Regions from separate parts of the Blastomonas sp. 34TW genome, predicted to be linked through region 1. Evidence: riboswitches for the same ligand, from Rfam matches in the RefSeq annotation. Region 1 holds a riboswitch; each other region holds the start of a gene.

What was found. A riboswitch is a leader RNA that binds a small molecule or an ion and turns the genes downstream of it on or off. The one in region 1 is predicted to bind cobalamin.
Region 2: it holds a riboswitch for cobalamin, as region 1 does, so the genes downstream of both, OPU69_RS10215 (TonB-dependent receptor plug domain-containing protein) here and cobW (cobalamin biosynthesis protein CobW) in region 1, are expected to answer to the same signal.
Region 3: it holds a riboswitch for cobalamin, as region 1 does, so the genes downstream of both, cobW (cobalamin biosynthesis protein CobW) here and cobW (cobalamin biosynthesis protein CobW) in region 1, are expected to answer to the same signal.
Region 4: it holds a riboswitch for cobalamin, as region 1 does, so the genes downstream of both, OPU69_RS18020 (TonB-dependent receptor) here and cobW (cobalamin biosynthesis protein CobW) in region 1, are expected to answer to the same signal.

Annotation. Positions count from the first base shown of each region.
Region 1 covers NZ_JAPFGW010000021.1:3,710-11,144, reverse strand. Annotated here, with positions in the region: gene cobN (cobaltochelatase subunit CobN) at 1-1,462, opposite strand, end outside; gene cobW (cobalamin biosynthesis protein CobW) at 1,471-2,508, opposite strand; cobalamin riboswitch at 2,690-2,920, opposite strand; gene OPU69_RS18530 (DUF6925 family protein) at 3,010-3,990, opposite strand; gene OPU69_RS18525 (ABC transporter ATP-binding protein) at 3,987-4,769, opposite strand; gene OPU69_RS18520 (FecCD family ABC transporter permease) at 4,766-5,752, opposite strand; gene OPU69_RS18515 (ABC transporter substrate-binding protein) at 5,749-6,540, opposite strand; gene OPU69_RS18510 (TonB-dependent receptor plug domain-containing protein) at 6,654-7,435, opposite strand, start outside.
Region 2 covers NZ_JAPFGW010000006.1:214,030-221,464, reverse strand. Annotated here, with positions in the region: gene OPU69_RS10220 (thiolase family protein) at 1-921, shown strand, start outside; cobalamin riboswitch at 998-1,186, shown strand; gene OPU69_RS10215 (TonB-dependent receptor plug domain-containing protein) at 1,338-3,230, shown strand; gene OPU69_RS10210 (ABC transporter substrate-binding protein) at 3,359-4,270, shown strand; gene OPU69_RS10205 (FecCD family ABC transporter permease) at 4,267-5,256, shown strand; gene OPU69_RS10200 (ABC transporter ATP-binding protein) at 5,253-6,026, shown strand; gene OPU69_RS10195 (cupin-like domain-containing protein) at 6,033-6,920, opposite strand; gene OPU69_RS10190 (GNAT family N-acetyltransferase) at 6,913-7,435, opposite strand, start outside.
Region 3 covers NZ_JAPFGW010000019.1:8,891-16,325, forward strand. Annotated here, with positions in the region: gene OPU69_RS18020 (TonB-dependent receptor) at 1-15, shown strand, start outside; gene OPU69_RS18025 (HoxN/HupN/NixA family nickel/cobalt transporter) at 97-1,143, shown strand; cobalamin riboswitch at 1,230-1,457, shown strand; gene cobW (cobalamin biosynthesis protein CobW) at 1,640-2,692, shown strand; gene cobN (cobaltochelatase subunit CobN) at 2,703-5,987, shown strand; gene OPU69_RS18040 (ferredoxin-like domain-containing protein) at 5,984-7,129, shown strand; gene OPU69_RS18045 (precorrin-8X methylmutase) at 7,129-7,435, shown strand, end outside.
Region 4 covers NZ_JAPFGW010000019.1:771-8,205, forward strand. Annotated here, with positions in the region: one part of gene OPU69_RS18000 (IS3 family transposase) at 32-284, shown strand; one part of gene OPU69_RS18000 (IS3 family transposase) at 284-1,203, shown strand; gene OPU69_RS18005 (vWA domain-containing protein) at 1,799-2,476, shown strand; gene OPU69_RS18010 (PP2C family serine/threonine-protein phosphatase) at 2,466-3,227, shown strand; gene OPU69_RS18015 (topoisomerase DNA-binding C4 zinc finger domain-containing protein) at 3,224-5,380, shown strand; cobalamin riboswitch at 5,692-5,925, shown strand; gene OPU69_RS18020 (TonB-dependent receptor) at 6,099-7,435, shown strand, end outside.

The DNA of each region.
Region 1 (7,435 bases):
CCACCAGCACCTGGCCGAGCGTGAGCGCCGGGAAGCGAAATGCCCCATCGACAGCCAGCGGATCGTCTTCCGGCTCTCCCCATGCCGAGGCAAGGTCCTGCCGCAGCGTCTCGGGCAGGGCGGACATGGCAGTGCGATAGGCATTCAAAGGCCAGACCAGATGCTCGGTCGCCAGCTGCCTGGCAAGATCGGTGGGGCGGCTGACCTTGTACCCGGCCTCTGCCAGATCGGCGACAATCGCATCGACTGAGGCCAGCGCGTCAAGACCCACGGCGTGCGCCATCTGGTAGGCCTTGCCGGGGTAGGTCGACAGGATCAGGGCGACGCGGCGTTCGCATGCCGGCTTGCGGGCCAGCCCGATCCAGCGCGCCACGCGGTCGGCGACCGCTGCGATCCGGTTGTCATCGCCGCGGTGCGAATAGGGAGCGAAGCCGAGTGCCGGATCGCGTTCGCCCGCTTCCTTGAAGCTCGACACGCCTGCAAAGATGCGCCCGTCAATCTCGGGGAGTACGACATGCATGGCAAGGTCAGCCGGCGAGAGGCCACGCGATGTGCGCGCCCATCCTGCGCGCGGTGCGGTGGCAAGCGCGATCTGGAAGACCGGAACGCCCCCCCCGTCGAGCGGCGTTCCGCCATCCTCGCCCCGCGCTGAAAAAGCCGTGGCATTGACGATGGCTGCAGGCGCCAGCGAACGCACCCAGCGATCCACCTGTGCCCTGACCTCAGGGGGCTTGAGCGAGGGGACGAAGATCGAGAGCGCGTCAAAGCCGCGTTGTTCAAGCGCGGAATGAAGCGCGGCGATCGGGTGCAGGTCGTGTGCGGCGAGGTACGCACGGTAGAAGACGATCAGGATCAGCGGCCGATCCGCATTGGGCCTGAAGCTGGCAGGATCGATGATCCCGCAGGAGGGGTGCCATCCGCCAGTTGCCGGCAAAGCCGTGCATTGCGTCACAGTGCTGACGCCAAGCCCTGCGGCGTGCGCGAGAGCGGCCAGGGCCGCGCGCGCCGCTGCCGCGCCGCCCTCGTCACACAACTGGCAAAGCTTGGCCAGCGTGGCGGCAGGAAGCGTGGAGACACTGTCGAGGTGCCAATCCGGCCGACCATCGGCAGGCAGGACAGCAAGCGCAATCCCGCGCGATCGGGCGAGGGTCTCGACCTGTTGAAGGCCGTAGCTCCAATAGGGCGTGCCGCCGATCAGCCGGATCAGCACGGCCTTTGCCCCGGCCAATGTCTTTTCGATATAGGTGTCGACCGACAAAGGGTGGATCAGCGCGGCAAGATTGGCGAGCCGCAACGAAGGAAATGCCGGATCCGCCGCTTGCGCCTGGCGCCAGCCTTCCGCGAACGCACCAAGATCGCTGTCCGAGAAGGACAGGACGACAAGATCCGCAGGCTCCTGCCCCAGATCCTGTGGGATGGCCGTTTCCTCCATCCCATGCGTTTCGCGAAAGATGACGTGCACGGCCTAGCTTAGCCTGCCAGCACCGCGCGAATGGCAGGCTCGTCGATATCGTCATGCTCGGCGATGGCGACCAGGGTGGTCTGGCGCCGCTCATCGGGGCGCCATGGGCGGTCGTACTGGTGACGAACCCTCGACCCGACGGCCTGCACCAAGAGGCGCAAGGGCTTGCCAGTCACGGCAGCGTAGCCTTTTACCCGCAGGATGCGATGGTCGCGGGCGAGCGTTTCGATACGCGCCACCAAATCGGCGGGATCGGCAATCTCGCCGAGCGCGATGACGGTGCTGTCGAAATCGTCGTGCTCGTGATCATCCTCATTGTCGTGATGCGAGGGCCGGGCAGCGATATCGTCTTCGGCGGCAGCTCCAAGTCCAAGGATCACGCGAGGGTCGACAATCCCTTCGGCTATCTCGATCACAGGCACGGGGCGGGGTGCTTCGGCCGCAATGGCTGCCCTTGCGGCAGCGACTCCGTCAGGTCCGGCCAGATCAACCTTGGTCAGCAAAACGAGATCGGCGCAGGCAAGCTGGTCCTCGAAGACTTCGGACAGCGGGGTTTCGTGGTCGATCCCCGGGTCTGCGGCGCGCTGGGCCTCCAGCGCTGCAAGATCGGGGGCAAACCGTCCGGCAGCAACCGCTTCGGCATCGGCCAGCGCAAGGACGCCATCCACCGTGATGCGACTGCGGATTGCCGGCCAGTCGAAGGCCTTGAGCAAGGGCTTGGGCAGGGCCAGCCCTGATGTCTCGATCAGGATATGGTCAGGGCGCGGATCAAGCGCGAGCAGGCGCTCTACGGTGGGAATGAAATCGTCCGCCACGGTGCAGCAGATGCAGCCGTTGGCCAGTTCGACGATGTTTTCCGCCGGGCAATCGGGAATGGCGCAGGATTGTAGGATGTCCCCATCCACCCCCAGAGTACCGAATTCATTGACGACCACAGCCAATCGGCGTCCGCCAGCGTTGCGGATCAGGTGGCTGATCAGCGTGGTCTTACCGGCACCCAGAAAGCCGGTGATGATCGTGACGGGTACCTTTGACAGGTCCGACATGGCAGTTCCTCCGCGCGCCAGAGCGACACCGGGCAGGGCTTGCCGGACAGGTCCGGTCGGCGCGCGACAACGGGCTGGCGCGACAGACGCCCGAAACCACGCGGCCGTGCAGCCCCAGCCGCACAGCTTCGTCGCTCAGACGGAAGAGTACCGTGCCTTGGCCATCCCCTGGACCCGGGCAAGAGCGACCAGAGCGCCGGCAGGTCTCCTGGCTCGCGGGTCACAGCTTGATGCACGCCTTCCCAGATGCGCGTTCATGCGCGGTCCAGTGGCTTTTCCTGCACGCGCAGGAAAAATGTGCATCGCGCTATCCGCTTACAGTTGCAGGGACAGCCGCGGATTTGGGAGCTACGCTCCCGCACCGCATTCCCGATTAAGCCCCGTTGGGGGCACCGGCGCGATCATCGATGGCACGGGCAAACCCGCATCATCATTGAATATCTCTAGACCCAAACTTCGATCATGCCAATCAAAGTTCGCGCTGAAATTGCAGGCGCAACCTCACTGTTCCGTTTCATCGGTTTCAACGGGAGCGCGGTCGAACCAGACGCGCCAGGGACCCACGTGCTCGTGACCGGCAGCGGCAAGACGGCGCAGGACGATGCGGGCTTTCGTTCGGCCCCGCCGTGTGTCGGGCCAATCAAAGAATTCAGGGTTTGCGCCTTCAGCCACAGCGGTGCGGATATGTGCGTCCACGGCACGATCCTGATCAAGGCCAAAGCGTTCAAGCATAGGTGAAAAGGCGGTGTCCGTATCGGGCACGAAATCGTGCCGTTCACCCAGTGCGTTCCGCCAAGGTGAGCGAGGGTGAATGTTCAGGATCGACTGATAGCCATCCGGAATGGGGACGTTGGCGCCATGTGGCCGACCCTTCCCGATAAGCTTGGCAAGCAGATGGGTGTGCGGGCCTTCCGGCGATTTCCCATCCGGAGGCGGAATCGGTTGGAAGACTTCGATCCGTCCGGCAGGCGAGAGCATGACCCGGTGGGGCTGCGCACGCAGAACCTCGGCCATGACTGTTGGCGAAGACAGCAGGTCCTGACCTTCAAGAGCCTCGAGAGCCCCGATCAGCGCTTCGTCGTCAGTGCGGGCGCACATCCTTATGGTGCCGTTACAAACGCCCATGTCGAACAGGCGGCTCGACTGGTCTTCCCTGCGAATGGCGTCGGTATCGGCGCCCAAAGATACGACAGCCCGATCGACCGAACCAGTCAGAGGCGCGCAGAGCGCCATTGCATGACCCCAGCTTTCGCCATCAGAGGACAGGCTATCCCAGGCAAGGCATTCAAAGCTATCCGAATGCCTGATCCGCAAGGCACCGCGAGCGGTCACGATTTCGATATTGTCGCGGTCGTTTTGAACCGTGGCCGGCTCATCCTCGTCGCGAATGAATTCGCCGATCGCACCGAATGTGCCGATGCTCCAGCCATGGCCAGGGTCGCACGCGAGACGTGCCAGTTCGTCAAAGGAAATCTGGTTCATGATGATACCCCGGACTTGAGAAAGCGGACGGAAATGCCGTCCCCGTCACGAGATAACCGGACCGGAACGTCATAGAGCGAGGTGAGTAGGCTTTCGGTGACGACTTCGTGCGTCGGACCGTGTGCAAGCAATCGCCCATCGCGGATTGCGAGGATCGAGTCCGCGAAGGCCAAGGCCAGATCAAGATCGTGGATCGCCATGACAACCGTGCACCCGGCCGTGGTCCGGGCCTTGAGACGCTGGACGGCATCGATGGCATGGCGTGGATCCAGACCCGCGGTTGGTTCATCAACGATCAGAAGCGCTGGATCGCCGACAATCGCGCGGGCCAGCATTGCCCGCGCCAGTTCGCCACCCGACAATTGCGTGGCTGGCCGATCCCGCAAACCCAGCAGATCGCAGGCGAGCAGTGCATCGTCGATGGCGGGAAGCAGAGCGGACGGTATGGTGCCGAATGCTGGCAGCGCCGGAGTCAGCCCGAGCGCAACCACGCGCTCTACGGTGATCGGCCAATCAACCCCCGCACGTTGCGGCAGATAGGCACGCAACTTGGCAAGTTCCCGGCGGCCAAGGCGGTGGAGGTCCTTGCCATCGAGTTCGACCGAACCTTGCACCGGGCGTTTGAGGCCCGATGTGATGTCCAGCAAGGTGCTCTTGCCGGCGCCATTGGGGCCGATCACAGCAGTCAGATGGCCCGATGGAACACGCGCCGATATCCCGTCAAGGACCAGACGCTGCCCCCGGCGCGCCGAAACACCATGAAAGTGCAGCGCGCTCATGCGGTGCGTCTCCGGACATGAAGGACCAGCCACAGGAAGAACGGTGCCCCGATCAGGCTGATGAACACCCCGAGATTTAGCGGCATGCCCCGGAATACCAATGTGCGCGACGCGATGTCGGCGAGGGTTACCAGAACGGCTCCAACCAGCATGGCCGGGATGAGCACCTTGCCTGGACGATGGGCGACCAGAGGCCGGACAAGGTGAGGCGCAATCAGGCCTACGAAACCGATCGTTCCGGATACGGCGGTTGCGCCTCCGACGCCAAGGGCCGTACCGATCAGCGCCAGCATGCGCGTTCGTGAAACCGCAATCCCCAGGCTTTCAGCCTGCGCTTCACCCAATGCAAGAGCATCCAGAGCTCGGCCCGTCAGCAGAAGCATCGTACCCCCGGCAAGGATAAAGGGTGTGGCAAGGCGGACATGATCCCAGCTTCGATCGGCAAGCGAACCCATCAGCCAGGTCATGATCTCGTAAGCGGCATAAGGATTGGGGGAGAGGTTGAGCGCCAGACTGACGCCTGCACTGGCTATGCTGCTGACTGCTGCCCCGGCCAGGATGAGCGATAGGGTACCGCCTCCCCGCGCAAGGATGAAGGCAATGCCTGTGGTGACGAATGCACCTGTCAGACCAAACAGCGGAGCGGCAAGGGTAAAACTGGCGGCAAAGCCGAAATAGATGGCGATGACCGCACCGAGCGAGGCACCTGCCGAAACGCCCAGCAGGCCGGGGTCAGCCAGCGGGTTTCGCAACAGCCCCTGCATGACGGCACCCGAGAGGCCAAGGATGCCACCGATGGCCATCGAAAGGACAACCCGTGGCAGGCGGATCTGGGTGACGATCTGGCCAGCCAGATCCGCATGATCGAAAGCCAGCGCCTGAAACGCTTCGCGTGGTGTCAACCAGACGGAGCTAGCCAGCACCGAAGCGAAAGCGCTGGCGAGCAGACAACTGACCAGCATGGGAACAAGCCACCGGGTCATAGCGATTTCCCACCGGCAAAGGGAAGGGGAGAGCGGGCATGGAGAGCCGCTGAACGAAGTTCGTTGCGCAACTGCATCGCGGCTTCCGTCACCATCGGCGTTCCGCAAACGTAGTACGCCTGTCGGATCGTCAGCGTACGGTCACCGTCCCAGTAGCGACGGATTAGAGGGTGTCGCTCGACGTTTTCGCGAAGCCCCGGGCGGCGACCTACCCCGGCGCCTTTCACCAGCAGGGACGGAGCAGAAAGGAGCAGGATTTCGATATCCGGTTTGCCGTAGCTGCTCTTCTGCAGTGTGTTGGCAACATTGGTCGCACCGGCTGTCTTGAGCACAGTGTCATAGAGAGACCCCGTGCTTGCATTGAAGCCAGCACCATCCCACGCAGCCACTCGTAGCGGCGGGCCCGGATCGCGCGCAAGGTCGGCCAGTTGGCGGTCCATTTTTGCGATCAATTCCTCGCCGCGAGCGGGCTCTCCTACTGCCTTGGCGACCTGTCGGGTTATCTTGCGGATATCTTCGTAGGTTTCCGCATGATCGACCTCGATCATTGGAAACCCTAATCGCTTAAGCAGTCCGCGTGTTGCCGGCGTCGTAAATGCCCCGGCAATAACCAGGTCCGGCTTCTGGCGCAGGACCTCCTCCGACATTCCATGGTTGATGTCGACACGCGCAGCCTCGCGGAACATGAGGGAGCCGTCGGGATCGCGCGACAGCCAAGTGACCGACGCGATCCGCTCAGGTGGCAGCAATGCCAGGACAAGCTGATCCGTGCACTGGTTCATCGACATGACATGGACTGGCTTTGCTGCCGCCTGGCTGCGACTACCAGACGGCTCCGTGCAACCGGCCAGAGCCGGAAGCACGGAGATCATCCAAAGGAGGCAGAGCGCCTTGCGGAACATCAGAAGCGGACGCGAACGCCACCATAGCCTGCGCGGCCCGGAGTGGCGAAACTGAACACCTCTTCGTATTGCTCGTTGATGAGGTTTTCTACGCGCGCAAACAACGAAATGTTGGGGCGCAACTTGTATTCGGCATTCAGGTTAACCAGTACATATTCCCTCAGGGACACGCGCACCGGAATGAAGCTTGGATTTGTAAACGCGACATCGGTCTGACGCCCGTTGTAGCGCACTGTCAACGTACCCGAAAAGCGCTCATCCTTGCTGAACACTGTCGCGTTGAAACTGCCGATATGCTTGGGGCGACGCACCTCGACTGTGCCGTTTTCTCGCGCATGAAGCCATGTGTAGGCGGCGTCCAGCCTGATCTGGGGAATTGGACGGGCGGCAAGGGCCACCTCAATGCCATGCTGTTTCGACAAAGTTGCACGGTTTGATGGCGTCGCTATGAAGGTCGGAGCGGGGAAGGTCGTGAAAATTTCGTCCTTCAGGCGGCTATCGAAATAGGTCGCGCTTATGGTGGCCTTGCCATCGCTGAAGCTTTGCTCGATGCCGGCTTCCCACCCTTCCGACTTCTCGGGCCTCAGGTTAGGGTTGCCAATATAGCGGCCATCGGAAAATCCATAGAGCTCGAAATAGCCCGGATTCTTGACCCCCGTTCCATAGGCACCGCGAACACGGGTACCAGTCGGGAGCGAATAACTGCCTTGAACCCGCCAAGTTGTGGGGTCATCAAAGCGATCATTTTCGTCATGGCGGATCGATGCACCAAAAGAGAATG
Region 2 (7,435 bases), on a different contig from region 1:
ATGTGCGGCAGCGGCATGCAGGCGACGATCATGGGGGCAGAGGCGCTGGCCTCGGGCTCGGTCGATCTGCTGGTGGCAGGTGGTATGGAGAGCATGACCAATGCGCCCTATCTGCTCACCAAGCATCGCGGCGGCGCGCGCATTGGCCATGACCGGGTGATGGATCACATGTTCCTTGACGGACTCGAGGACGCGTATGAACCCGGCCGCGCGATGGGCAGCTTTGCCGAGGAAACCGCAGGCGAATATCAGTTCACCCGCCAGGACCAGGACGATTATGCCATCGCCTCGCTGACCCGCGCACAGAAGGCGCAGAGCTCGGGCGGCTTCGACCGCGAGATCGTCCCCGTCGAGATCACCGGCCGCAAGGGCACCGAGACGATCGACAAGGACGAACAGCCGCTCAAGGGCGACGCGTCGAAGATCCCGAGCCTGAAGCCGGCGTTTGCCAAGGACGGCACGATCACCGCTGCCAATGCCTCGTCGATCTCCGACGGTGCAGCGGCGCTGGTTCTGACCCGCCAGAGCGTGGCCGACAGGCTGGGCCTCAAGCCCGTCGCGCGGATCGTGTCGCACGCCGCCCACGCGCACGCGCCGGCGCGCTTCACCACCGCGCCGGTCGATGCCAGCCGCAAGGCGCTGGAAAAGGCGGGCTGGAGCGTCGACGATGTCGACCTGTTCGAGGTCAACGAGGCGTTCGCCTGCGTGTCGATGATCGCGATGCGCGACCTCGGCATCCCGCACGACAAGATCAACGTGCATGGCGGCGCGACCGCACTTGGCCACCCGATCGGCGCGAGCGGTGCGCGAATCATCGCCACGCTGGTTTCCGCCCTGCAGACACATGGCGGCAAGCGCGGTCTCGCATCGCTCTGCATCGGCGGCGGCGAGGCGACGGCGGTTGCGGTCGAGCTGATCTGATCCCCTGAAGCCCGGCCTGTCAGCAGGGCAGGCCGGGGCTTTTGTAAGGCCGGATTGACAAGCCTGCCCAAATCCAGCAATTGCGCATCCAGATGGTTCCTCCCTTAGCCGGGGGGCGAAGAGGGAAGCCGGTGCAAATCCGGCGCTGTGCCCGCAACTGTCAGTCGGGAGCCGACGGCCACTATGTCACTGGGAGCGATCCCGGGAAGACGGCCCGAGGCGATGATCGACGAGCCAGGAGACCTGCCATCGCGTCGTTCATCCGGGGGCCGGGTCCAGCCTGTTCGGATGGGAAAGTTTTTTCCTTCGTAACGACATGCCACAGGCCATAGTCGCGTCCGGGAGCGATCCCGGCGGGCCTTAATGTCGTTCATCTGCCCTTCCGCTTCGGCGGCGGCTGGGGCTGAGGGAAAACCGTGTCCAAATTCATCCGCAGTTTCACCGTGTCCGCGCTTGCTCTGGCCGTGGCCACGCCGCTCCATGCGCAGTCTGCCACCGACGACCAGGACGACGATATCGTCGTCTCCGCCAGTCGCATCGTCCAGAAGCGGAGCGAGACCGGCCAGTCGATCACCGTGGTCGACAAGGAAGAGCTCGACCGTCGCCAGACCCAGGTGCTGAGCGACGTGCTGCAGACGCTGCCCGGCATCAGCGTTGCGCGCAACGGCGGCCCCGGCGGCACCACCAGCGTGTTCATCCGCGGCGGCGACAGCTCGCAAACTCTGGTGCTGGTCGATGGCGTCCGCATCAACGATCCGTCGTCGCCCTCGGGGGCGTTCGATTTCAGCTCGATCCTCACCGGCAATATCGGATCGGTTGAGGTGCTGCGTGGACCCAATTCGGTGATCTGGGGCAGCCAGGCGATCGGCGGCGTCATCAACATTACCACGATCGAACCGAGCGAGGGGCTGCAGGCCAATGCGCGCGGCGAATATGGCTATCGTGACACCGGCCAGCTTGTCGCCAGCGTCTCGGGCAAGACCGGAATCGTTTCGGGGTCGCTGGGCGGCAGCTACTTTCGCACCGATGGCATTTCCGCCTGGGATGAGCGGCGCGGCGCGACCGAAAAGGACGGGTTCGAGAACCTGACGCTCAACGGCAAGCTGCGCGTCGCCTTCAGCGATGCGATCAGCCTCGACCTGCGCGGCTTCTATACCGATGGCGAGACCGAGTTCGATAATCCGCCTGCCGATACGCTGCCGGTGACCGACAACCGCCAGTTCGTGGGCTATGCGGGGCTCAATGTCGCGCTATTCGACGGCCGGTGGCGCAATCGCTTTGCCTATACCCGCACCGACATCAAGCGCATCACCACCGATCCCACCCCCGGATCGTTCAACCCCGCACGAGCCAAGGGCACGCTCGACCGATTCGAATATCAGGGCGTTGCCGATGTTGCCGACGCGCTAACCCTGGTGTTCGGCGTGGAGCACGAACAGAGCGAGGCGAGCACCTTCTTCCCCTCGTTCAACACTGCGCCGGATGTCAGTGACGTGCACATGACCAGCTATTACGGCCAGGCCATCGTGCGACCGCTCAAGGGGCTGACCGTCACCGGCGGCGTGCGCGTCGACGACCAGCAGGTGTTCGGCAGCAAGACCAGCCTGGGCGGCAATATCGCCTATACGCCCAATGACGGCGATACCGTGATCCGCGCGACCTATGCCGAGGGTTTCCGCGCCCCGGCGCTCAGCGAGCAACTCGCCGCATTCGGCAATCCCGATCTGCGCCCCGAAACAGCGCGCAGCTATGATGCGGGGATCGAACAGTCGCTGATCGACGGCAAGCTCCGCGCGCAGGCGACCTGGTTCCGCCGCAATACCGAGGACCTTATCGTCTTTTCTTCGGCGACGTTCAGCCTCGAGAATATTGCGGCGGCGCGGGCGCAAGGCGTGGAGCTTGGCCTGTGGATGCAGCCGGTGCCCAATTTCACCGTGCAGGCACAGTACAGCCTGGTCGATACCGAGAACCGCTCGCGCGAAGCGGACTTTTCGGGCCGGGTCAATTTCGGAAACCGGCTCGCGCGGCGCGCCAAGGACAGCGCCTCGGTGCTTGTCGACTGGAAATCCCCCTGGGGGCCGGCGCTGGGCGCGACCTTCCTGATGGTCGGCGACACGTTCGACGATGTCGCCAACACCGTGCGGCTCGACAGCTATGTCCGCGTCGATCTGCGCGCTAGCTGGAGCATCTCGGACAATCTGGAAGTCTATGGCCGGGTCGAAAACCTGTTTGACGAGGCGTACCAGACCGCGTTCAATTATGGCGTGCCCGGACGTGCGGGCTATGCGGGGGTCAGGTTGAAGATGTGATGTCAAGGGTTCTCCCCCCTTTCTCCGTTTGTCCCGAGCGAAGTCGAGGGACGTGCGCGCATCGGTTGTGCAAGGTCCCTCGACACGCTCGGGACAAACGGTTGGGGGTGGGCGCTTTGTTGCTCGCCATGTGCAGCATCCTCACCGCCTGCTCGCTGGGCAAGGCCGCGACACCCGCACCACTCGAACCTCCGGTTCGGGCGATGCGGGTCGTGAGCCTCGATTATTGCGCGGATCAATATGTGCTGAAACTTCTCGGACGGGATCGCATTCTCGCGCTCTCGCCCGATGCGACGCGCGATTTCTCGTACATGCGCGAGACGGCAAAAGGCATGCCCAAGGTTGCCCCGCGCGCCGAGGACGTGCTGGTGCTCAAGCCCGATCTGGTCGTGCGCAGCTATGGCGGCGGCGCGGATGCGGGTGCGTTCTTCGCGCGCGCCGGGGTGCCGGTGTTGCAGCTGGGCTATGCCGAGGATCTGGCGGGCGTGCGGCGCGTGCTGATCGAGACCGCCGGACAGCTGGGCGAGCGGGCGCGGGGCGAGCGGATCGCCCGCGAGATGGATGCGCGGGTGGCTGCACTTAGACACCCATATCCGTTTGTCCCGAGCGAAGTCGAGGGACGTGATCGCCCAGGGTTGCGCGCAGGTCCCTCGACTTCGCTCGGGAACGCGGAGAGGATGAATAAAAAAGGCGGCCCAACCCTGCTCTATGCCACCCCCGGCGCGGTCACCACCGGACCCGGATCGCTGATCCATGAACTCATCGAACTCGCCGGATACCGCAATTTCCAGACCGAGCCCGGCTGGCAACCGCTGCCGCTCGAGCGGCTGGCCTATGAAAAGCCTGATCGCGTCGCGGTCGCCTGGTTCGGACGGCGCGACTACAATCCCGATCAGTGGAGTGCGGCACGGCATCCGTTGATGCGCACGGCGAGCGAACATCCAATCATCGGGCTTGAAGGCGCATGGACCGCGTGCGGCGGCTGGTTCGTGCTCGACGCCGCCGAGGCGATGGCGCGGGCCAGAGGCGCACAGCTATGACCCGCACACGCTGGCTGATCCCAGGACTGGTCGTCGGGATCGTGATCGCGCTGGTCGCGGCCTGTCTGCTTGGATCTGTCCCGCTGCCGCCCGCGCGCATGGCGGCGGCTTTGCTGGGCATGGGCGAGCCGGGCGACATGCTCGTCGTGTGGCAGGTACGGCTGCCGCGGGCGCTCGCGGCGCTGGTCGCAGGCGGCGCATTGGGGCTGAGCGGCGCGGCGCTGCAAGGCCTGCTCCGCAATCCGCTGGCAGAGCCCGGCGTGCTCGGCGTTTCCGCGATGTCGGCGCTGTTTGCGACCGTGGCGCTGTTCTACGGGCTTGCAGCCCTCATGCCGTTCGCGCTGCCGCTGGCGGCGATTGCCGGCGCGCTGGCGGCGACCGCGATCATCGCCTGGGCGGCGCCGCGTACCCGGTCGGTGGTGACGCTGATTCTGGTCGGGGTCGGCATTGCCAGCTTCTCGGGGGCGATCATGTCGCTGCTGATGAACCTTGCTCCCAATCCCTTCACGCTCGCCGACATGGTCACCTGGATGATGGGGTCGGTCGCCAATCGCAGCCTCGATGATCTCGCGCTCACCAGCCCCTTCATTGCCGCCGGTGCAGCGCTGCTGATAGCGGCGCGGCGCGGGCTGACAGCACTGGCGCTGGGTGAGGAAGCGGCGGCCGGCGTCGGGCTTGATGTCGCGCGCCAGCGGATGCTGGTCGTGCTCGGCGCAGGGCTGGCGACCGGCGGCGCAGTGGCGCTGGCGGGCGCGATCGGCTTTGTCGGCATTGTCGCGCCGCATCTGGTGCGCCCCTGGGTCGGGCACGATCCCGCGCGCGTGCTGGTGCCGAGCGCGCTGCTCTCCGGGCTGATCCTGATCCTCGCGGATATCACGGTGCGGATTATCCCCGGCGATACCGAGCTGAAACTCGGCGTGGTCGCCGCCTTGATCGGCGCGCCGGTGTTCGTGATGATCGCGATCCGGCGGGGAGCGGTACGATGAGCGAGGCGGGTCTGAACGTCACCGAGGCGAGCCTTTCGATCAGAGGAGCGCGCTTGCTCAATCAGGCTTCGCTGGCGCTGAATCCCGGCGAACTCGTGATTCTGCTCGGCCCCAATGGCGCGGGCAAGACCAGCCTGTTGCGCGTCGCGCTGGGCCTGGCGCGCGCCGATAGCGGCATGGCCACGCTGGCGGGACGAGACCCTGGCGTTCTGACCCCGACCGAACGCGCCCGCGCTGTGACCTATCTCCCGCAGATGCGCGATCTCGCCTGGCCGATCCGGGTGCGCGATGTGGTCGCGCTTGGCCGCTTCGCTTATGGTGCGGCGCCTGCCAGGCTGGCCGAGGCGGACACCATTGCAGTCGCGCATGCGCTCGCGGCCTGCGATCTTCTGGCGCTGGCCAACCGCGCCACCGAGACGCTGTCCGGCGGTGAACTGGCGCGGGTGCATATCGCCCGCGCGCTCGCCTCGCAGGCCCCGCTGATGGTCGCCGACGAGCCCGTCGCCTCGCTCGATCCGCGCCATCAGCATCAGGTGATGCGGCTGATCCGCAGCTTTGTCGATCGCGGCGGCGGTGCGCTGGTCGTGCTGCACGATCTCGATCTGGCCGCGCTGTTTGCCGATCGGCTGGTCTGGATGAGCGAAGGCCGCACGCTCGCCAGCGGTAGCGTCGCCGAGACGATGACCCCGCACTGGATCGAGGCGATTTATGGCATCCACGCCACTGTCACCCAGAGCGATGGCGCGATCCGGGTGCTGGTGGGCCGATAAGCGGCGTCAGTCGAGCCCCAGCTTGCGCAGCGCGCGATAGCCGTAGGATTTCACCAGATTGTTGACCGGATAGCGGCGCGGCGGCGAGGGGCGGAAGCCATATTTGCGCAGCACGCTGTTCATCGCATGCGCGTCGGTTTCGGCATAGCTCCACTCCGAACGCCAAGTGATCGACAGCGAGATCGAGGGCTTGTCGCCATTGCGCACATAATGCGGTGCCATCACCGGCACGAAGATCGCCTGGCCGGGTTCTAGCCGATAGTCGGTGCCGTGCGGCGCAAAGCCATCGTCCCAGGGCAGGTTGCGCGGGCCGCCGCCCGAATGATAGGCCTCATGCGCTTCCGGCGCGGCAAAGCGCGGGTCGCCTGCCGGGAACACCGTCATCGTCTTGGTGCCGCGCAGCTGCAGCAGGATGTTGTGCTCGGGATCGAAATGATAGGGCGTCATCGATCCGGGCGAAGAGACGAAGATGAAGCCTTCGGGCCGCAGCATGGCTCCGGTGGTCTTGTCGGTGACGTCGCGCAGCTCGGCGAGCAGGCTCATCAGAAGGTCGCGATAGGCGGGCACCTGCTCGATATTCTTGAGCACGCACCAGCTGTTGGCGCTGTCGATGCCGCGGATCGTCTCGCCGATGCTGAGGCCGGTCTTGGGCACGTCTTCGGGGCGGATGCCGATGGGCAGGTCGCCGCGATTATACTCGAGCGATTTCTCCGGCAACGCCTCGCCCAGTTGCGCGAGCGATTCCAGCTCCATCAGCGGATGCTGCAACAGCCCGTGGTTAAGGATATGCGCGGTTTCCGGATAGCACAGCGCGAAGCGTGCCTTGGCATCGTCGGTGAATACGCTCCCGGTGGTGGTCCGGGAAAAACCGGCGGGGTGCGGCTGGTCAGTCATCGTCATTCTCCATCGGAGAGGAAGGGGCAGGCGCCGGGGCGCTGGCCGCGCGGCGGCGGTCCATGAAGCGTTCGCCCTGGCGGAAGGCGGCAAACAGAGCAGGGCGGCCAAAGCCCCTGAGGCCGACCGAAACACGCGCGACATGCCGACGTTCGGCCCAGAGACTGTCGATCATCGGATGGCCTTCGGCGGCGCAGCTGTCCATCCAGGCGAGATCATGGTCGCGCAATATGTCGAGATTGTCGATCTGCAACAGCACGCCGGGCGAATAGCGCGCAAAATCCTCATCGAACGCGGTCTTGAACGAGAAGCCGCCCGGCGGGCTGAGGAAATTGACCAGCATCGCCAGCGGCTTGCCGTCGAGCCGCATTGCGATCAGGTGCAGCTTGCCCGCTTCATGCGCGCGGTGCGTCGCATCGAGGAACAGCGCACGCGTTTCGGGATGGTCGGCGAGCGCCGAGCCGTTGCGACCCTTCCAGCCCGCCTGTTCGAGCGCGAGAAACTCGGCCAGCCAG
Region 3 (7,435 bases), on a different contig from region 1:
AAGGTCAATTTCTAGCGAAATCCCTTGATGGGCGGCGCTGCAGCACGTCTGCGGCGCCATCCTTCGTTTGTATATTCCTCAATCGCCGAGCCAATCATGCACCTCACGAAGTCACTGCCATCCCTGTCTCTGCGCCGACGAATTGGTGCCTTGTTTGCCGGATTGATCGCCGCCAACATTGGGGTCTGGGTCTGGGCATTCAGCCTGTTTCATGCACAGCCGTTAATGCTCGGCACCGCTGTGCTTGCCTGGGGGCTGGGCCTGCGTCACGCGGTTGATGCCGATCATATTGCGGCGATTGACAATGTGACCCGCAAGCTGATGCAGGACGGGCAGCGCCCGGTTTCGGTCGGATTCTGGTTCGCGATCGGGCATTCCGGAATCATTGCCATAGCATCGATCATCATTGCGGTGACGGCCAGCGCGCTGTCGCAGTTCGGCGCCTTCAAGGAAATCGGTGGCGTGATTGCAACCGTGATTTCCGCGCTTTTCCTGTTCACGATCGCCGGCATGAACCTGGTCATCCTGCGCTCTGTCTGGCGGACTTTTGCCCATGTTCGTGCAGGCGGCAGCTATGCCGAGGACGATCTTGATCTGCTATTGGGTGGGCGCGGTCTGCTTTCCAGACTGTTCAGGCCGATGTTCCGCCTCGTGAACAAAAGCTGGCATATGGCCCCGCTGGGGTTTCTGTTCGGGCTTGGGTTCGATACAGCAACCGAAGTTGCCATTCTGGGCATGTCGGCCAGCCAGGCCGCCGATGGCCTGTCGATCGGGACAATCCTGGTCCTGCCCGCCCTGTTCGCGGTCGGTATGGCCCTCATCGATACGGCGGACGGCGTGGTGATGCTGGGCGCTTATGAATGGGCCTTCGTGAAGCCGATCCGCAAGCTCTACTACAACATCACCATCACCCTGATCTCGGCCATCGTGGCGATTGTCATTGGTGGAATCGAAACGCTGGCCCTGATTGGCGACAAGCTGGCCCTTACGGGTGCGCCATGGCGGATCGCCATTGAACTGGGTGAAAATTTCAATGGTCTGGGCTTCGCCATCATCGGTCTTTTCGTGTTCTGCTGGCTGGCGAGTTACGCGATCTATCGATGGAAGCGGTTCGATGAAATCGAGGTTTCGGTCGGTGCCTGACCGTCCACGTTGCGTGAAGCAACATCATCAATTGGCTTGGCTGGCATTTTCGTCTAGAGCGCGCGGTGAAGGATCGGGGTAACCCGCCCTTCAATGATCGCGCCGGTGCCCCGCAAGGGGCTTAATCGGGAATGCGGTGCGGGAGCGTGCTCCCAAATCCGTGGCTGTCCCTGCAACTGTAAGCGGATAGCGCGATGCACATGCTCCTGAATTCAGGAGCAGCCACTGGGCAGCGCGCAAGCGCCAAGTCTGGGAAGGCGTGCATCAAGCTGTGACCCGCGAGCCAGGAGACCTGCCGGCGCACCGGTCGCTCTTGCCTGATCCAGGGGATGGTCACGGCACGGTAACTCTCCGTCTGAGCGACGAAGCTGTGTGGCTGGGGCTGCACGGGTTGCGTGGTTACGGGTGCTTTGTCGCGCCCGCCCGTCGTCGCGCGCCGACCGGACTTGTCCGGCAAGCCCCGCCGTGTCTCGCTCTGGCGCGCGGGGAAGTTACTATGCCAGACCTGTCCAAGGCGTCCCTGTCCAAGGTGCCGGTCACCATCATCACGGGCTTTCTGGGCGCGGGGAAAACCACGCTCATCAGCCACCTGATCCACAATGCCGGTGGCCGCAGGCTGGCCGTGGTGGTCAACGAATTCGGTTCGCTGGGTGTGGATGGCGAGATTCTGCAGTCCTGCGCCATTCCTGATTGCCCGGCGGAAAACATCGTAGAGCTGGCCAATGGCTGCATCTGCTGCACCGTGGCGGACGATTTCATCCCGACGGTGGAAAAGCTGCTGGCGCTTGATCCGCGCCCCGATCACATCCTGATCGAGACATCGGGTCTGGCGTTGCCAAAGCCGCTGCTCAAGGCGTTCGACTGGCCTGCGATCCGCAGCCGGATCACCGTGGACGGCGTGCTGGCGCTGGCCGATGCCGAAGCGGTCGCGGCAGGCCGGTTCGCGCCCGATGTGGCAGCGCTTGACGCCCAGCGCGCCGCCGATCCGAGCATCGATCACGAGACGCCGCTGTCGGAAGTGTTCGAGGATCAGCTGGCCTGCGCCGACATGATCCTGCTGACCAAGGTCGATCTGGCCGGACCCCAAGGCGTAGCCGCCGCGCGCGCGATCATTGCGGCAGAGCTTAGTCGCCCGGTTCCGGTGATAGAACTGACCGAAGGCGTGGTCGATCCGCGTGTGATCCTGGGGCTTGATGCCGCAGCCGAGGACGACATCGCCGCGCGCCCATCGCACCATGATGGTGAGGATGATCACGAACACGACGACTTTGACAGCACCGTTATCGAATGGGGCGAGATCGCCGATCCGGCGGCGCTGGTCGCGCGGATCGAGACGCTGGCCCGCGATCACCATATCCTGCGCGTAAAGGGCTATGCCGCCGTTGCGGGAAAGCCGATGCGGCTGCTGGTGCAGGCGGTGGGCGCGCGGGTGCGGCACCAGTACGATCGCCCGTGGCGCCCTGACGAGCCGCGCCGCACCACGCTGGTCGCCATTGCCGAGCACGATCACGTCGACGCCGATGCCATTCGCGCGGTGCTGCTGGCGTAAGGCGCGGGCCATGCACGTCATTTTCCGCGAAACGCACGGGATGGAGGAAACCGCCGTCCCGCAGGATCTGGGGCAAGAGCCCGCGGATCTTGTGGTCCTGTCCTTTTCGGACAGCGATCTGGGGGCGTTCGCGGCGGCATGGCATCAGGCCCGTGCAGACGATGCGACATTTCCTTCGCTGCGGCTCGCCAATCTGGCGGCGCTGATGCATCCGCTGTCGGTCGACACGTATGCCGAGCGGACGCTGTCGGGCGCAAAGGCGATCCTGATCCGGCTGATCGGCGGCACGCCCTATTGGAGCTACGGGCTGCAACAGGTCGAGGCGCTGGCCCGGTCGCGCGGGATCGTGCTGGCCGTGCTGCCCGGCGACGGCTTTGAGGATGCGCGGCTGGATGCGGCCTCGACCGTGCCGGTGACCGCGTTGCGCGAACTTGCGCAGTGGTGCGATGCTGGCGGTGCAAGGGCGGCGCAGGCGGCGCTTGCCGCGCTGTCGCAGCTGGCGGGGCTGATTGATGCCCCCGCCCGGACATTCGATCCGCTGCTGATGGCGGGAGGCTGGCATCCCGGCCGGGGCGTGATCGATCTTGAAGCCTTTGCGCGCGATCCCGCAAGGCCGCTGGTCCTGATCGTGTTCTATCGTTCTTACCTGACCGCCCACGATCTGGACCCGTTTGCCGCCCTGCATACCGCGTTCGAGCAGCGCGGTTTCGATGCATTGTCGATCTTCGTCCCCTCGCTGAAAGCCCCGCAGGTGCGCGAACAGGTGGACCGCTGGGTGCGCGGGCTTGGCCCGGCAGCGATCATCAACGCTACCGCTTTTTCCGCGCGGGGCGATGACGGCGCCACCCCGCTTGATGGCGCGGGCGTTCCCGTGTTTCAGCTGGCGCTGGCCACGTCCGGGCGCGCGGGATGGGCAGCGGCTTCGCGCGGGCTTTCCCCGGCAGACCTTGCCATGCACGTGGTCTTGCCCGAAATTGACGGGCGGGTGTTTGCAGGCGTCGCCAGCTTCAAGGAGGCGGGGACGCGCGATCCCGCGCTTGGCTTTGCCCGCACCATCCATCGCGCCGATGCAGGCCGGGTTGGGGCGATCACCGCGCGGGTGGCGGGCTGGATCGCACTTGCCCAAACGCCGGTTGCAGAACGGCGGGTTGCGCTGGTCCTGTCTACTTATCCCGGCAAGACATACCAGATGGCCCACGCCGTGGGGCTGGATGCGCTGGCTTCTGCCGAGGCGATCCTGGCCGATCTGGCCGAGGCGGGATATGCCACTGACGCGCAGGCCGGACTGGCAGCGCTCCTTCAATGCACACATCAGCACTGGCCGATGGCAGAGTACCGCAAGGCTTTGGCAGCACTGCCCGATACCCTGCGCGCTGAACTTTTCGCCGCATGGGGCGAGCCGGAAGCCGATGCTGCCGCCGCCGATGGCGCGTTCCGTTTTGCCGCGCTGCCCATCGGCAACGCGCTGGTAGCCTTGCAGCCCGAACGCGGCGAACGCGCCCATCGCGACGGCGACTATCACGACCTGTCCCGCTGCCCGCGCCATGGCTATGTGGCGTTCTACCTGTGGCTGCGCCAGCGAAGCGTGGACGCGCTGGTGCATATCGGCGCACATGGCACACTGGAATGGCTGCCGGGCAAATCAGTCGCGCTGTCCGATGCTTGCTGGCCCGAGGCGCTGACCGGCGCGATGCCGGTGATCTATCCGTTCATCGTCAACGATCCCGGCGAAGCGGCGCAGGCCAAGCGCCGGATCAGCGCGGTTACGATCGGGCACGTTCCCCCGCCACTGGTGCAAACGCAAAGCGGTGCGGGGCTGGCCCGGATCGAGGCGCTGCTGGATGAATTCTCCAACGCTGGCGGGCTGGACCCGGCCCGCCGCGACCGTCTGCAAGTGAACATCCGCGACGAAGCGCGCGTGCTGGGACTTGAGGCGGAACTGGGCCTTGATGACGCGGCCACGCTGGTCGAGGCGATCACCCGGATCGACCGCTTCGTTTGCGATGTAAAGGACAGCCAGTTCGGTGACGGGCTGCATGTGTTCGGGCGGGGAGATCAGGGCGCAGCCGAGCGGGCCGGATTGCTGGCGGCACTCGACGGACGCCGCGTTCCGCCCGGTCCCTCCGGCTCCCCCTTTCGCGGGCGCAGCGATGTGCTGCCAACCGGGCGAAACCTTTATGCGATAGACCCGCGCGCCGTGCCTTCACGCGCGGCCCATGCCCAAGGGGTGACACTGGCAGAGGAGCTGATCCGGCGGCATCTGCAGGATCACGGCGATTATCCGCGCGGGCTGGTGGTCGATCTGTGGGGATCGGCCACGATGCGCACGGCGGGCGAGGAATTCGCCATGGCGCTGCACCTGCTGGGCGCAAAGCCGCTGTGGGACACCGCGTCCGAACGGGTAACAGGCATCGAAATCCTGCCGCTGGCGCTGCTGGACCGGCCGCGTATCGATGTGACGTTGCGGATTTCCGGCCTGTTCCGCGATGCCTTTCCTGCGCTGCCGATACTGTTTGGCCAAGCGGTGCGCGCGCTGTGTTTGCGCGATGAACCGGCGGACTGGAACCCGTTTGCAGGGCAGGCTGCGGCACCGCGCGTCTATGGCCCGGCCCCCGGCAGCTATGGACTGGGTCTTGGCGATGCAGCCGAGGTCTATACTGAAGCGGCCCGGCGCGCTGCTGGTGAGGCATGGCTGGCGGCATCGGACCATGCGTTTGACGCAGCCTCCGATGCGATCGGAACCTTTGCCGATCCTGACGGCCTGCGCCAGCGTGTTGAAGGAGCGGACGCCTTTGTCCATCTTCAGGACTTGCCCGAAACCGATCTGCTGCTGGCCGCCGATTATGCCGCGCACGAGGCGGGCTTTGCCGCTGCCAAGGCGCTGATCGGTGGTTCGGCGGCGCTCTACCACCTCGACAATCGCGATCCGGGGCGCACCGTTGCGCGCACCCTGACCGAAGAGATCGCCCGCGTGGTCCGCGCCCGCGCGGCGCACCCAGGCTGGGTGGCGGGCATGATGCGGCACGGCTTTCGCGGGGGGGCAGAACTGGCCGCGACGCTGGACCATATGGGTGCCTTTGCGCACCTTTCAGGCAGCGTACCGCCGCATCTGTTCGACCTTTATCACGACGCGACACTGGGCCAGACCGATGTTCGCGCATTTCTTGAACGCGAGAATCCGGCTGCGCTGGCGGCGATGGAAGCCCGCTTTGCCGCGCTCCATGCCGCCGGGCTGTGGCAGACCCGGCGCAATTCCATCCTCGCCAGCCTGCCAAGGCTTGAGGACAGGGCATGAGCAGTTTTGCGGTGAAGGGCTGGTGCCCCGATGCCTGGCACCCGATGATGGCGGGCGACGGGCTGCTGGTGCGGGTAAAGCCTCGGCTTGGCCGCCTGACGCGGGCGCAAGTGCTGGGCCTGTGCGATGCCGCCGTGGTGCACGGCAATGGCCTGATCGACATGACCGCCCGCGCCAATCTCCAGCTTCGCGGGGTGCCTGAAACTGGCTGGCAGGCGCTGCTCGACCGGTTGCTGGTGCTGGATCTGGTGGACCCTGACCCTGTCATCGAACAGCGGCGCAACATTCTGGTCGCGCCGGATTGGCGGGTCGGTGATGACAGCCATCGCATTGCGGGCGCGTTGCTGACCCGGCTGGATGAGTTGCCCGATCTGCTCGGTAAAGTGGGCTTTGCCATCGATGCCGGTCAGACCTGCATTCTGGGTGGCGAGGCGGGCGATTTCCGCATTGAGCGCGGCGGCGATGGCGGTCTGATCCTGCGCGCCGATGGCCGCGCCACCGGTATGGCGGTTGCTGCTGGCAGGGAAGTGGACGCGCTGATCGCGCTCGCCCACTGGTTTGCGGCCAGCGGCGGCGCGAAAGCGGGGCGCATGGCGCGACACCGGCTGGTCCTGCCCGAATGGGCCTGTGGCGACATTCTGCCCGCGCCGTCGGCTGCTTGCATCGTGCCGGGCCTTCATGATCTGGGCCTCCGTGATGGGAGTTGGGCCTATGGCTTGCCGTTTGGCCGGATAGAGGCGCGGATACTGGCCGGGATGGTGGAAGCATCGCCCGCCGCAGCGGTGCGGATCACGCCGTGGCGTGTGCTGCTGGTGGAAGGCGCGCCTGCCGTTTGCGCCGGTGGGCTGATCGATAATCCTGCCGACCCGCTGCTGCATGTCGATGCTTGCCCCGGCGCGCCCTGCTGCCCGCAGGCCTCGGTTGAAACCCGCGATCTTGCCCGCCGCCTTGCACCGCATGTCGCCGGGCGGCTGCATGTTTCGGGCTGTGCCAAGGGCTGCGCCCGCCAGCGCGCCGCCGATGTCACGCTGACCGGCCGCGATGGCCTGTTCGATCTTTCCCTGAACGCACCCGCCGGTGCGTTGCCAGTTCGCTCTGCGCTCAGCCCAGCCGAGCTTCTCGCCCATTTCGGAGCCGCTTGATGCCCCATATCTATGAAACCGATGGCGCGGCCATCTATCGCCAGTCTTTCGCCATGATCCGCGCCGAAGCCGATCTGGCGCCCTTTTTCGCTGATGAGGAACCGGTGGCGGTGCGCATGATCCACGCCGCCGGGATGGTGGACCTTGCCGCGCATATCCGCTTCTCACCCGGCTTTGCCAGTGCGGCGCGGGCGGCGCTGGCCGCTGGCGCGCCGGTGCTGTGCGATGCGCGGATGGTGTCCGAAGGGATCACCCGTGCGCGGCTGCCTGCTGATAATCAGATCATCTGCACCCTGAATGCGCCGC
Region 4 (7,435 bases), on a different contig from region 1:
ATTAGAGTCTGGCCTGAAGGAAGGACAGACGATGAAGCGTGCAAGGTTTTCAGAAGAGCAGATCATTGGGGTGCTGAAGGAGGCAGAAGCGGGCGCGAAGACCGCTGATCTTGCCCGGCGGCACGGGGTGTCTGAAGCGACGATCTACAACTGGAAGGCCAAGTATGGAGGCCTAGAGGTATCCGAGGCCCGGCGATTGCGAGAGCTCGAGAGTGAGAACGCCAGGCTCAAGCGGCTTCTGGCTGATGCGATGCTGGATCAGGCTGCGTTGAAGGATCTTTTGGCAAAAAAGTTTTGACGCCCGCCGCGAAGCGGGAAGCTGTCGCTCATCTCCAGGCGTGCCACGGGATGAGCGAACGGCGGGCGTGCCGTGTCATCGATGCCGATCGCAAGAGCGTGCGTTATCGTTCTGCCCGGGATGATGACACTGCTCTGCGCGAGAAGCTGCGCGGGCTGGCCAACCAACGTCGCCGGTTCGGCTATCGCCGTTTGCATATTCTGCTGCGCCGGGAGGGCGTGATGATCAACCGGAAGAAGACCCAGCGGCTCTACAAGGAGGAAGGTCTGGCGGTAAGGCGGCGACGTAGCCTCAAGCGCGCTGTCGGCACTAGGGCACCTGCTCCGGTGCTGGCACTGGCGAACCAGCGCTGGAGCCTGGACTTCGTTCATGACCAGATGGCCTCTGGCAGGCGGTTCCGGGTCCTCAACGTGGTCGATGACGTGACCAGGGAGTGCTTGGCGGCGGTGCCGGACACCTCGATCTCGGGGCAACGTGTCGTGCGCGAGCTGATCCAGCTGATTGCACAGCGCGGCAAGCCGGGGATGATCGTCAGCGATAATGGCACCGAGCTCACCAGCAATGCCGTGCTCGCATGGTGCGGCCAGAGCGGCGTGGAGTGGCATTACATCGCTCCGGGCAAGCCGATGCAGAACGGCTATGTCGAGAGCTTCAATGGCCGCATGCGCGATGAGCTGCTCAACGAGACGCTGTTCATGAGCCTTGCCCATGCCCGGGTCGAGATCGCTGCCTGGGTCGAGGATTACAACCGGGAGAGACCGCACTCATCCCTTGGTTACGCAACCCCGGCGGCGTTCGCCGCCGAACTGAACAAGCAATGGCCTGCTTCGCTACGCCCTACGGGCTCCGCTACGCAGCCCATTGCTTCAACCGCGCTGATGCGCAAAATAACCGCTCGGCTCTAATCTCAGCTGGAGGAAAGCTGGGGGTCACGTCAAAATAGTTGCTCAGAAACTTGGGCAATGTTCAAACTGGCCAATTTAGCTCGTATGCCGCTCGAATTTGGGTCGCAGGTACAGCAAAAGACGGCGGGCCAAGTGTGAGCACAACGGGCAGAGGATGGGAACATACTCGGTCTGGAGCGTTTCATAATTTGGTCTGTCAGGACGGCCCGAACGGCAATTTGCGCCAACAGTTGGAGATAACAAACATAATCCGCCTTTGCACAAAGGTCCGGTGCCGGCCAGAATGCTTTGTTCGCTGGCCGAGCTTGGAACGGCAACTTCCGCTAAAACCAGCCATTTGCTGAGCGCGAAACCGTCTGACAGTAACGCGCCATAAGTTCAGCCGTTCAGGCTTGAATGGGTGAATCCTACTTCCGGCCGAAATTAGTGCCCTCGTGTCGCGCCGTACGGAGCCAGGCAACCGTGCCGTTAAGTATCCGTATGCTCACCCCCCGCCACCGGCTCAAAGCTTTTGCCATCGGATGCCTACGTTTATGATGTGCCAATCGGGCCGCGAGAGGTAAAACCGTTTTTGAGAATTGGGGAGCATTGATTCGTGGACGATTTCGAGCAGCAACCATTCGCGGACGCTGAGTTTGCGGAAAACCCGGAGCAGCGCTGTCCGTGCGTCCTCCTCATCGACACTTCGACATCGATGAGGGGCGCTCCGATCGATCAACTCAACCAAGCGCTTGTCGAGTTCAAAGAAGAGTTGATTGGTGATGCCATGGCGGCAAAGCGGGTCGAGCTGGCGATCGTGACATTTGGCCCGGTTCAAACGCGCACGGACTTCACCACCGTCGATGGCTGGTATCCGGAGGCGTTCGAGGCGAACGGTGCAACCCCGCTGGGTGAGGCTATCATCTCTGGTTTAGATCTCCTTCGCGAGCGCAAGAATCGCTACCGGGCGAACGGCATCAAATACTACCGGCCCTGGGTTTTCCTCATCACTGATGGCGCGCCGACCGACAGCTGGCAGGAAGCCCAGCGCCGTGTTCACGAGGGCGAAGAGCGCAAGGAATTCATGTTCTATGCTGCGGGCGTGGAGGGCGCTGACATGTCGACTCTCACGCAGATTGCCACCCGTGCGCCATTGAAGCTCCGCGGACTTGCGTTTCGCGAACTCTTTCAATGGCTGTCGAGCTCACTGAGCGCCGTGTCCCAGTCCAATCCGGGCGACGCGGTGCCACTTGCCAATCCGACAGCCCCGGACGGTTGGGCCGTTGCCGGCTGACCTTGATCGGTGGCGCTGGGCCGCTGCTTCGAGGACCGGCACATCGCACATCCGGGCAGGCACCCGAAAGCAAGACGCCTACGTCGTTAGGATGTTGGCGCCGGATACGCTGTGCGTGGTGGTGTCGGATGGAGCAGGAAGCGCGAGTCATGGCGGGGAAGGGGCCTCGATCGTTTGTCGGATGCTCACGCGGGCAATTGGCGACTGGATAGCAGCCGAGCGAGGTTTGCCATCTGACGAGCTCGTGCGCGATGGCATGGATGCCCTGCGGGATACGATCGCGCTCGCCGCGGAAAGACGAGGCCTGACCAAGCGGCAGTTCGCCTCGACGCTGATTGCCCTGATCGTGCGCGGGGATGAACTGTTGGCGCTTCAGGTCGGTGACAGCGCCCTGATCGCTCGAAGGGGCGGTCGCTGGGAAGCCTTGTGCTGGCCCGAGAACGGAGAGTTTGCCTCAACCACCTACTTCGTCACGGACGATCCGGAACCGCGCCTCAATATCGTTCGCGGCGTCAATGATTTCGACGCTTTCGCCGCCTTTTCCGATGGTATCGAGAGTATTGCATTGCATCATGCGGACCATGAGCCCCACGCCCGTTTCTTCGATCCGATGATAAAGCCCGTCGACGCGGCCGCCGAACAAGGGCGTTTGGCCAACCTATCGGCCGCGCTTGGGCGATATCTCGACGGCGCGGCAATCTGCGAGCGTACGGACGACGACAAGACCTTGGTGTTGGTATCGCGGGCGTGACCAGCCAATCGATCAAGATCGATGGTCAAGCGCTGCCGCTGGGCAAGCGGATCGGGAAGGGCGGCGAAGGCGAGGTCTTTGCGATCGACGCGAAGCCCGGCACCGCAGTGAAGATCTATAAAGGCGAGCTGCGCGCAAACCGGGAGCCAAAGGTCCGGGCGATGGTCCAAGCGGATCTTGCGGAGACCACGAAGCTCGTGGCCTTCCCAGCTGCCATTGCAACGGACGGGCGAGGTGGCTTCATCGGTTTTCTGATGCGACTTGTATCGGGCTATCGGCCGATACACGAGCTCTACAGCCCAAAATCGCGGAAAGCGCACTTCCCAAAGGCGGATTACCGCTTCCTCGTCCGGGCTGCACTTAACGTGGCGAATGCGGTCGTCAAGGTTCACCAAAGTGGCTGCGTCATTGGGGACTTCAATCATTCCGGTGTGCTCGTGTCTGATGAGGCGACGGTTTCCCTGATCGATGCGGACAGCTTCCAATACTCTCGAGAGGGAAAGCTCTTCCCGTGTGTGGTCGGGGTCCCCGATTTCACGCCCCCCGAGCTGCATGGCGTCGATCTGTCGAAGGTTCGCCGGACGGAGGCGCACGACAATTTTGGCCTGGCCGTGGCAATTTTCCATCTGCTGGCAATGGGCAAACATCCCTATGCAGGCCGCTTTGCCGGTGCCGACCTCTCGATGAGCGACGCGATCGCGCAGCATCGCTTCGCCTTCTCCCAAACCCGCGCTGCGGAGACGCGGACGACCCCGCCGCCGGCGTCTATCAGCCTGAAGGATTTCCCTCCTCGTATCGCCGAGGCGTTCGAGGCAGCCTTTGGCAAAAATCCCGGCGCCCGACCAAGCGCAGTTACCTGGGCTGGGCTCATGAAGGAGCTCGAGGGAGCGCTCAGCCACTGTGGCCAGGTCCGCACCCACTATTTTCCGTCGGCGGCCGGAAAATGCGTCTGGTGCCGCGTCGGCGGCCAGTCTGGCGTAGATATGTTCCCCGATCTTCTGGGAACGGCGCCGAAGTTCGCGCCCGGGGGACCGTTCGACATCGAGCGAATTGCCGCTCAATTTCGGGCAATTAAGCTCCCTGATCCAGTTTCTCTGCTGCCTAGTTGGTCGGGGCAGCTTGCAAGCGCAAGTGAGGCCGTTGCCGCGGCGCGGAGAGCACAAACGGGGCGGCGCGTCCTCGGAACCGTCGCGCTGTTGGCCGCATTCGCGGGCGCCATGGGAGCTCCGAATGCCGCAATCTTCTGGATTGGCATAGGCATTTTCGGCCTGATCAAATTCTTCGGCGGCGCGCCTGAGCAGGCTCCATTCACGCAAGCCTACACCGACGCGGACAAGCGCGTGCAAGCTCTAGAGCAAGGCTTCGTCGATCGGCTCGGGCTTAGTGAGCTGGTCGTCGTCCAGAACGACGTCGAGAAATGGATTCAAGCCTTCCGCGATCTCGACCGAGATCAGGCGAACGATATTCAGCGACTGAAGACTACCCGCGAAGCACGCAAACGTGACGAGTTCCTTGATCGCTTCCACATCAGGCGCGCGAAGATTTCCGGGATCGGCCCGGCCAAGACGGCGACTCTAGCTTCATATGGCATCGAAACGGCCGCCGACATCAAGGCGAGCAAGGTACGCTCGGTGCCCGGTTTCGGTGATGCCATGACCGCTAAGCTCGTTGCCTGGCGCAAGATACACGAAGACAAGTTCCGGTACAACGCTGCGCCAGATGCGTCCGACATCCAGGCAGAAAATTCCGTTCGAACAAACTGGGCAACGAAACGCGATGACCTACAGTCCAAGATAACGTCGTCGATCGCGGCGTTGCAGTCAGGGCCGCAACAGATCGCCGCTCGGGCGCAAACTGGTGATCCCGCCTTGCTGGATGCGTTAGGCAGACGTGCGCAAGCTGCTCATGATTTGCAGGCGCTGGGTATACCTGTTCCAACGAGCCAGTCTAGAGTTGTGGTCAGGCCACGCCCTTCAGCGCCGGTCCCCCCGTCGCGCTCGACCACAACGGCAAGCCAGCAACCATCGTCGGCGCCGTCGTGTCCGCAATGTGGTTCGTCAATGCGCCGACGCACAGCTCGGCGCGGCCACCGCGCGGGAAATCAGTTCTGGGGATGTACGCGCTATCCAACGTGTCGCGGCACGAGGAATTGATTTGAGACATTTACACAAGATATTCGCGCCATCTGTCGGGGAAGGCGAACACGTCGCCATTCCGATATCCAATTTCCATGAGCTTCCGGCAGGTGGCGACCACTTCCGGTCGTACAGGAGTCCGATGGCCAACGATAGGTTCAGTGAAAACCCGCCATTCAAATCGAGTGCGCGCGGTTGGTGCGCTCTGGCCGTGCCAATGGCAATGGTGGCGCGGGATGCAGTAATCGTTGATTCAATCCCTGCTCCAAGCGTTATTGGCTTTTCCGATCACTTCAGTTAGGTGAGGTATCGACGGGCAGACTAGTCCGCCTTTCATTGATCGCGCCGGTGCCCCCGAAAGGGGCTTAATCGGGAATGCGGTGCGGAAGCTTGCTTCCAAATCCGCGGCTGTCTCTGCAACTGTAAGCGGATAGCGCGATGTACATCGCTCCTCTTGGAAGGGGCAGCCACTGGGCCGGACGCTAAATCATGCGAGGTCTGGGAAGGCGTGCATCAAGCTGTGACCCGTGAGCCAGGAGACCTGCCGGCGTCTGGTCGCTCTTGCCTTGGTCCAGAGGATGGCTGCGGCACGGTGAACTCCGTCTGAGCGACGAACGAGCGGCTGGGGCCGCATCGGAGACGTGCGTCGGCCGCCCATGGCGTCCGGCCGCCGCGCGTGTCGCCCGTTCGCGCGGGTTTGCCCCGGCCACGTCGCAAGACGCCGGGGGACTATTTAGTGATCAAGACCATTACTACCAGCAGCGCCCTTGCGCTGATCTGTATCGGAAAACCGGCATTTGCCGAAACCTCTGAAAAGGCATCGCAAACAAGCGCGGATGCAGTCGTGGCGGGTAACGACATTGTGGTTTTCGGTCGCGGTGAGGCCATGATCGGCACTGCCAAATCAGCGAGCGAAGGAAGCGTCGGAGGGGCCGATCTCCTCGTGCGGCCTCTTCTCCGCGTGGCCGAACTGCTGGAAGCGGTGCCCGGGCTGGTTGCAGCCCAGCATTCTGGGAGCGGCAAAGCCAACCAGTATTTCCTGCGCGGTTTCAACCTCGACCATGGGTCTGACTTCAGTACCTATATCGATGATGTGCAGATGAACTTTCGTACCCACGGACATGGTCATGGCTATCTCGACCTCAACGGCCTCATTCCGGAGATCGTGGGCCGGGAGGATTTTCGTAAAGGGCCCTACCGCGCCGATGGCGGTGATTTCGCTCTGGCGGGAGCAGCCTATATGACGACCATCAAGGGTTATGACCGGCCATGGGCATCGGCCGAGACTGGTTCATATGGTTGGCGCCGCGTCGCTGCGGGTGGAACATTGCACGACCTGGGCGGCGGAGACCTCACGCTTGTCGCCCAGGCCAAGGCCTATGACGGACCGTGGCAGGAACCTGAACGTCTGCGCCATTACTCGGGGTTCGCGAAATATAGCATGCCGACCGGTGCGGGCACATTGGAGGCATCTCTCCATGCCTACCGGGCGACATGGCACCCAACCGAGCAAATCCCCGAGCGCATTATCGGCACGGCGTTGTGTGCGGATGTGTTCTGCTCTCCAGATCCTTCCGCGCGGGGTGAGACGACGCGCCTGGTGGCTAACATCGCGGTCAAGCAACCGACATGGCGCGCCAATGTCTATGCCCAGTTTTACGACTGGTCGATGTTCTCGAACCCCACTTACACCGATCCGGATGGCACAAGCGCGCAGATCAAGCAGTTCGACCGGCGTTGGGTCCTCGGGCTGTCCGCACAAAAACATTGGGAAATCGCTGACAGTCTGGCTGTGAGCCTTGGCACCGAAAACAGATACGACGCCGTCGGGAATGTTGGTGTCGATCGAACGGCTGCCCGCGCATTTCTTGAATCTCTCGGGCACTTTCGGGTCGGGGAATTGTCTTCCGCGCTCTACGGCGAAGTCGCTTGGAAACCCTTGGCGGGACTGCGTGTGACAGGTGGTCTTCGCGGGGACTATTATCACTATTCCGTGCGTGCACGAGATTCTGTTGCGGCGTCGCTGGGCGAAGGCAGTGGCTCAGCGTCGATTCTCTCTCCCAAGGCGTCAAT